One region of the Marinobacter sp. E2 genome, then DNA from elsewhere that is predicted to be linked to it. Evidence: riboswitches for the same ligand, from Rfam matches in the RefSeq annotation. Region 1 holds a riboswitch; the other holds the start of a gene.
The links. A riboswitch is a leader RNA that binds a small molecule or an ion and turns the genes downstream of it on or off. The one in region 1 is predicted to bind cobalamin.
Positions count from the first base shown of each region.

Region 2: it holds a riboswitch for cobalamin, as region 1 does, so the genes downstream of both, AC0J1C_RS17295 (ribonucleoside-diphosphate reductase subunit alpha) here and AC0J1C_RS01300 (TonB-dependent receptor plug domain-containing protein) in region 1, are expected to answer to the same signal.

Region 1 is NZ_CM146911.1:303,575-306,981, forward strand. Features, by position in the region: gene AC0J1C_RS01295 (putative nucleotidyltransferase substrate binding domain-containing protein) at 1-827, opposite strand, end outside; cobalamin riboswitch at 948-1,170, shown strand; gene AC0J1C_RS01300 (TonB-dependent receptor plug domain-containing protein) at 1,317-3,146, shown strand; gene AC0J1C_RS01305 (cobalamin-binding protein) at 3,177-3,407, shown strand, end outside.
Region 2 is NZ_CM146911.1:3,796,700-3,800,106, reverse strand. Features, by position in the region: gene nhaB (sodium/proton antiporter NhaB) at 1-51, shown strand, start outside; gene AC0J1C_RS17305 (substrate-binding periplasmic protein) at 143-994, shown strand; gene AC0J1C_RS17300 (DUF3047 domain-containing protein) at 1,001-1,735, opposite strand; cobalamin riboswitch at 1,817-2,040, shown strand; gene AC0J1C_RS17295 (ribonucleoside-diphosphate reductase subunit alpha) at 2,151-3,407, shown strand, end outside.

The sequences.
Region 1 (3,407 bases):
CTCTGGCTCTCGTACTTCACGATGTCCGACAGGGCAATGACGCCACGCACCTCGTCGCCTTCCATCACCGGCAGGTGGTGTACGTTGTTGTGCAGCATGGTGAGCATGGCTTCGAAGATGAACACGGAGGAGCCGATGGTGATGAGGTCTTCGGACATGATCTCGCTGATCGGCGTCTCCGAGGGCAACGCCTCGCTGAGTGCGCGGGTGCGCAGGTCGCGGTCCGTGATGATGCCCCGCAGGAGTGGTTTCTCGCCCTCTTCATCCATCAATAGCAGGGCCGACACGCCCTGCTCGGTCATGATTCGCGCCGCCTCCTGGAGGCGTACCGTGTGGGGCGCCGATACCGGCTTGCGGGAGATCAGCCGGGTCACCTTGGAGGTCATCAGCTCATTGGATTTCTCCCGCCGGGAGAGCGCGGAGCGCAGGCGACTGCGGTCCTCAATCTCGACAAAATCGGCAAAGTTGTCGTCACTTTCCCAGAGCAACTGGAAGATCTCGCCAGGAATCTTGTAAATCAGGGTGTCTTCCAGCGCCCTGGCCGGAAACCGCACCCGCTTGTTCATCAGCAGACCGAACTGCCCAAAGATTTCCCCCTCGCTGATACGGTTGTACAGTTCCCCGGAACGCCGGTAGATCTCAACCGCGCCGCTGCGCACATAGAACAGCCAGTTATTGGATTCGCCAAACTCGAGAATCTGCGTGCCGGCCCGGAAATAGACCACCTCAATGCCACCGACCACCTGGTCGAGCAGCTTATCGGGCATCTCGTCAAACGGCGGGTACTGGGCCATGTGATTGCGGATGTCGATGAGCTCGGCCTGCATAAGACTCCCAGGGCTGATGAAGAAAAGTCGTTGTCAGTACAGCAATATAGCAGCGGCGCCGGCCAGCGGCCATGTCGACCTTTGACGGATCTCATTGACCGCTCAGGCCCTTGTTGCTAGCCTTGCCGCACTTTTTCAGGTGTCCGTCGCGAAGCGCGACGGGTGAAACGGGAAATCGGTGAGCCTGGCCTGGCCAGCGCAAGTCCGATGCTGCCCCCGCAACGGTAAGCAGGATAACGGCAATCTGATGCGCCACTGTGTCGCGTGACATGGGAAGGTGATTGCCCGGGAACCGTCGGTTCCGCCTGCCAGCCCGGAGACCGGCCTGGAAAAACACCCGGTGTTGCGGTGGGCGACGCAGGTGGGCGAAATACCAGGGCCGTCTGCCGCTTTCCCGTGGCCTGCCTGACCTGCCGCCTGCCCTCCTGCCTGTTCCGCAACAAAACCCAGAATCCCGTGCGGGTGCGCGCGGAGTGCGGAGCAAAGCTGATGTCCTCAAAATCCTTTCCTGTTGTATTGGCGGGCGTGTCCCTCGCCGCCCTGCCGCTGGCCGTAATGGCCCAGTCTGACACCCAGGCCGATGCGCTTGATCCCATCGTGGTGACCGCAACCCTCGGGCCACAAACCGTGGGCGAGAGCCTGTCTTCCGTCACAGTAATCGAAAAAGACGACATTCGCCGCCAGCAGCCGGCCGAGTTCCGGGACCTGCTGCACGCGCAGCCGGGTGTGAATGTGGTATCGGACGGCAGTTATGGCAAGACCACCAGCGTATTTCTGCGTGGCGCAGGCAGTGCTGGCACGGTGTTGCTGCTGGATGGCATCCGCCTGCGCTCTGCCTCGGCGGGCATCCCCCCCTGGCAGTTTCTCCCGCCCGAGCTGATCGAGCGGGTTGAGCTGGTGCGCGGCGCCAAGAGCTCCCTTTACGGGGCGGATGCCGTTGGTGGCGTGGTGCAGGCCTTTACGCTTGAGCCGGAAGCGGCCCGGCAGGGCTGGGTGGAACTGTCTGGCGGCTCCCACAGCCTGCTGGAATCCACCGCTGGCGTGGCCGGGCGCGAAGGTCGCACCGGCTTTCTTGCCGGTGGCGTGTATTCGGATACCGACGGAACCAACCTCCGGGCTGGTGGCGAGGACAAGGGCTTTCGCAATGCCGGCGGACTGGCCAAGGTGAGCCACCGGTTCGACCAGGGCGGTGGGGCCGGTGTCACGGTGTTTCAGTCCGAAGGCAATACCGAGTTTGAGGGTGGCGATACGGACTTTCTGGTTCGCGCCATGGGCCTGTATCTGGAGGCCGTGGCCAGCGATTACTGGCGTACCCGGATCCAGTTTTCCGAGTCCCGTGACGAGCAGGATACCTTCGGCTCCTTCCCCAGCGTGTTCGATACCCTGCATCGGTCGGCCCGTTGGGAAAACACCCTCACCGCGGGCGTGCACGAGTTCGTGGTCGGCACCGAGGCAACTGTGGATGAGGTGGAAGGCACCAGCCAGTTCAGCGAAGACAGCCGCACCAACACCGCCGTCTTTGGCCAGGCCCGCCTGAATTTCGGCCCCACCGATGTGATGGCCAGTGCACGTCTGGATGACAACGAAGCCTACGGTAAGGAAGAAACCGGCGGCCTCGCCCTCGGTCACCAGTTCGATCAGGCCCACCGGGCACGGGTGAGCTATGCCACCTCTTTTCGAGCGCCCACCTTCAATGATCTTTACCTGCAGGTGCCCTTTTACACCGGCAACCCCGACGTTGATCCGGAAGAGGGTCAGATGGTGGAAATTGGGGTAAGTGGCCGTTACAGCCATTGGTTCTGGGATGTGGCCGTGTATCAGAACGATGTGGACGATCTGATAACCTTTGTGTCCGACCCCGTAACGTTTGAAGGGACCGTGGAAAACGTCGAATCCGCGAGGATTCGCGGTATTGAACTGTCCTCGGGTTTCGAAACGGTGAACTGGGATGTGAATGCGGCCATTACCCTGTCCGACACCGAGAACCGGGATACCGGAGCGCGTCTGCCTCGCCGGTCGGAGCGCAATGTGCGGCTGGACGTGGACCGTCTGTTCGACCAGTGGTCCGTGGGCGCCAGCGTGATTGCCGAAAGTGACCGTTACAACGATGCCGCCAATAATAGCCGGCTTCCGGGTTACGGAACCCTGGACCTGCGCGCCGCCTGGAATTTCCTGCCGGGGTGGTCCGCGCAGTTCAAGGTGGATAACGTGCTGGATCGCCGGTACACCACCAGCCAGGGCTTCGGCACCGCGCCTTTCGATTACCTGGCCGCGGGCCGGACGTACCTGGCGTCCATACGCTATGATTTCCGCCAGTAGTCCCATTCACTGACCCATGATGCCAGCGCCATGATCCAGCGCGGATTCGTTCTGCTTGTCGCCTGCCTTGTTCTGATGCCATCCCCGGCGCAGGCGATGTGCGCCGGGGATGCGCTGGGCAGGCAGGTGTGCCTGGAGGCGCCGGCGAGGCGAGTGGTTTCCCTGTCTCCCGGTGCCACCGAGCTTTTGTTTTCGGCCGGCGCCGGCGACCGGGTGGTGGCGGTGAGTGCCTGGAGCGATTACCCGGCAGAAGCCGCCAAC
Region 2 (3,407 bases), 350 kb from region 1:
ACCCTGGTGATGGGCGGCGTGGGCCTGTACATGGTGGTTAACCACATTTGACATCCCGGCCGGATTTTTTGCGGCCTGGGTCAGTGCAGATCTGCGGGTGTCTGTTAATCTTCCCTTAAATAAAAGCGGATAAACGGACTCCATGTACAGCTGTTGTTTCGACGTTCCCGAGTTCAGGAGGCTGGCGAAGGGGCGGGTGTTCATCGCCCGGCTCGCCGGCCTGTGCCTTTTGATGTTCGCGGCGTGGGGCGCTTTTGCCCAATCAAATTCCGAACCGGTGGCGACGGCCCCGATCCTGCGGGTGGCGTACCTTGAGTTTCCCCCGATTACCTATCAGAACAGCAACGGCCAGCCCGCCGGCAGCTTTATCGAGCTGACCAGCAAAGTAGCGGTTGAGGCCGGCTATCAGCCCGAGTTCATCTACCTGCCGGTGAGCCGCGTGTACCTGTATCTAATCAACGGCCTGATTGACGTGTGGCCCGGGGTCACCGACGTACCAAGATTGCAGGGCAATGTTCTGGAGAGCTGGATAAGTCCGGCGCCCGTCCATCTGAGCGCCTGGTACCTGGAAGGTTCGCCACCGCTGAGCCATCTGGATGAATTGCGCGGCAAACGGGTCATTGTTATTGGCGGCTATACCTATGCGGGACTGCTGGACTGGCTGGACGCCCATCCGGACATTCGCATCACCGAAGCCCCAAACCATCGCTCGGCCGTGGATATGCTCAAGCGCAGGCGGGGGGATTACCTTCTGGATTATCGTCAGCCTGTACGACAGGTACTAGTTCCGGGATCCGATGACATGCTCCGGGAATCGGAAGTGCGCACCCGGGATCTCGCCTGGATTTTCTCGCTGGCCCATCCCCGGGCGGCACTGATGCGGGATGAGTTCGATGACGCCTATCTGCGTCTGGTGGAAAGGGGCGAAGTGCCCCCGGTTCGGGACCTGACCGGCGCCTACGTCATTCCCGGCTACCCGGAGCAACTCCAGTGACTGTGATCAGGGTGCCAGCCGGACATCGCCATACCAGGCGGTGGCCCGTTCGCCCGTGTTGTCTGAATCCGACATGATGGCCACCCCCACAATGGGCGGCGGCGCCTCGCCAAACGCCTGCCGATAGTCGGCGACAATGTCTCGTTCCACCGTTACCCAGTCACCGACCCGTTCCCTGCCGGAATTGACCGCCACCATCATGGTCTTGTCGGTGTAGGCGTTGGCGATGAAGGTGCCCTCCGGCAGGGTGTTGGCCCAGATGTAGTTCAGGGCATTGCCGGGCAGGGACTCGCCGAACAGCACTTCCACGGTCTTGCGCTTTGCCCGCTCGAAAAAGCCGGCCTTTTCCGGCTGAAACTCGAACGCCACGTAAATCCGGGCCGGGTAGTCGTCCCCGGACTTGCTGCGGGCGTTGCCTTTCTCGAAAACGTTGGAAACCTTCCAGCGCCACTTAAGAATCAGCGAATCACCCGGCTCGACGCTGACCCGGGCAATCAGACCGGATGCGCTGCCATCGGTGGTGGCCTTGACCACCTGCTGGCCGTCGTCGGTGACCAGCTCATAGCGGGTGTGCTGCTCGATATTCGGGAAATTCAGGGGTTCCCAGTCGTCGGTCAGCGACTGCATTTCCGAAAAGGGAGTCAGTGCGGCGTCCTCGGCATGGGCGAGGTTGATGCTGCTGCAGCTGAAGAGGCCGGCGAGCAACAGTGCCGTCCATCGCGGGTATCGGTTCCGGGCCATGGCGTTCACTCGAGTCTGAAGGTTACCGGTGCAGACAGGGGTTTTACAGAAAAGTGCCTTGTTGTTGAAGGGTGACCTGTATATAGTGTTCTCATCCTTGGTCAAGTACCAGATATTGTGATTACTTCGTAATCAACGCATTCTGGTATCGGGAATCCGGTGAGACTCCGGAACTGACGCGCAGCGGTATTGGGGAACAAGCACGGCATTACGACACTGGTTGAAACCGGGAAGTCGCCGAGCGAGGCCGAATCCAACGATTCACGCCCCTGAGTCCGAAGACCTGCCAGGGAGATAACTGCACCTTCGCGTTTCAAGGTGAGCAGACCGGTGTCGCCCAGCCATGCCCATGGCGAGGTGTGCCCCTGCGTACGCGAAGGTGAAAGGAATTCAACGCGTATTCAGGAGAACAACCATGTCCGCCTCCGTTCTGGCCGAAGCCCAGCCCGAATCCCAGTCCAAATCGAACACCTCCACCCAGGCCCTGCAGGTGATTAAACGCAACGGCACCCTGGTGGGCTTTGATGCCTCCAAGATCACCGTGGCCGTCACCAAGGCCTTCCTGGCCGTGGAAGGCGACCAGGCCGCCGGTTCCGCCCGCATCAATCACGCCGTCAAACTGGTCACCGACCAGGTGGTGCAGGCCATCAGCCGGCGCCTGAAGGCCGGCGGCAAGGTCCACATCGAAGACATCCAGGACCAGGTGGAACTGGCCCTGATGCGGGCCGAGGAACAGAAAGTCGCTCGCGCCTACGTGCTGTACCGGGAAGAACACGCGCGCCAGCGGGCCATCGATGAGCCGGTGGAAGCCCACCCGCACCTGACCGTGAAAAAGGCCGACGGCACCATCGCGCCCCTGGACCTGGGTCTGATGAAGCTGCAGGTGGAGCAGGCCGCCGCCGGGCTGGAAGGCATCGACGGTGAGTCCCTGGTGGACGACGCCCTGCGCAACCTCTACGACGGCATTGAAGAAACCGAAGTGCTCTCGGCCCTGATCATGACCGCCCGGGGCCGCATCGAGCGGGAGCCGGACTACAGCGCCGTGACCGCCCGCTTGCTGCTGGAACAGCTGCGCCTGGAAACCGGTGAAGCCCTGGAACTGCCGCGTAACCAGTCCCTGGCGGAGGTGTATCCCCAGGCGCTGACGGCCTTTATCCACGCCGGCATTCGCCACGAACTGCTGGACGAAGCGCTGGTCGGCTTTGATCTCGAGCGCCTCGGTGAGGCCCTCAAGCCCGAGCGCGACCTGCAGTTCGGCTTTCTCGGCCTGCAGACCCTGTACGACCGCTACTTCCTGCACTGGAACAAGGCCCGCCTGGAACTGCCCCAGGTGTTCTTCATGCGTGTGGCCATGGGCCTGGCCCTGCGCGAGGACGACCCGAACGAGCGGGCCATCGAGTTCTACAACCTGCTGTCCTCGTTCGACTACATGGCCAGCACGCCCACCCTGTTCAACAGCGGCACCCGCCACTCCCAGCTCTCCTCCTGCTACCTGACCACCGTTCAGGACGACCTGGAAGGCATCTACGGCGCCATCAAGGACAACGCCCTGCTGAGCAAATGGGCCGGCGGCCTGGGCAACGACTGGACGCCAGTCCGTGCCCTGGGCTCCCACATCAAGGGCACCAATGGCCAGAGCCAGGGCGTGGTGCCCTTCCTGAAAGTGGTCAAC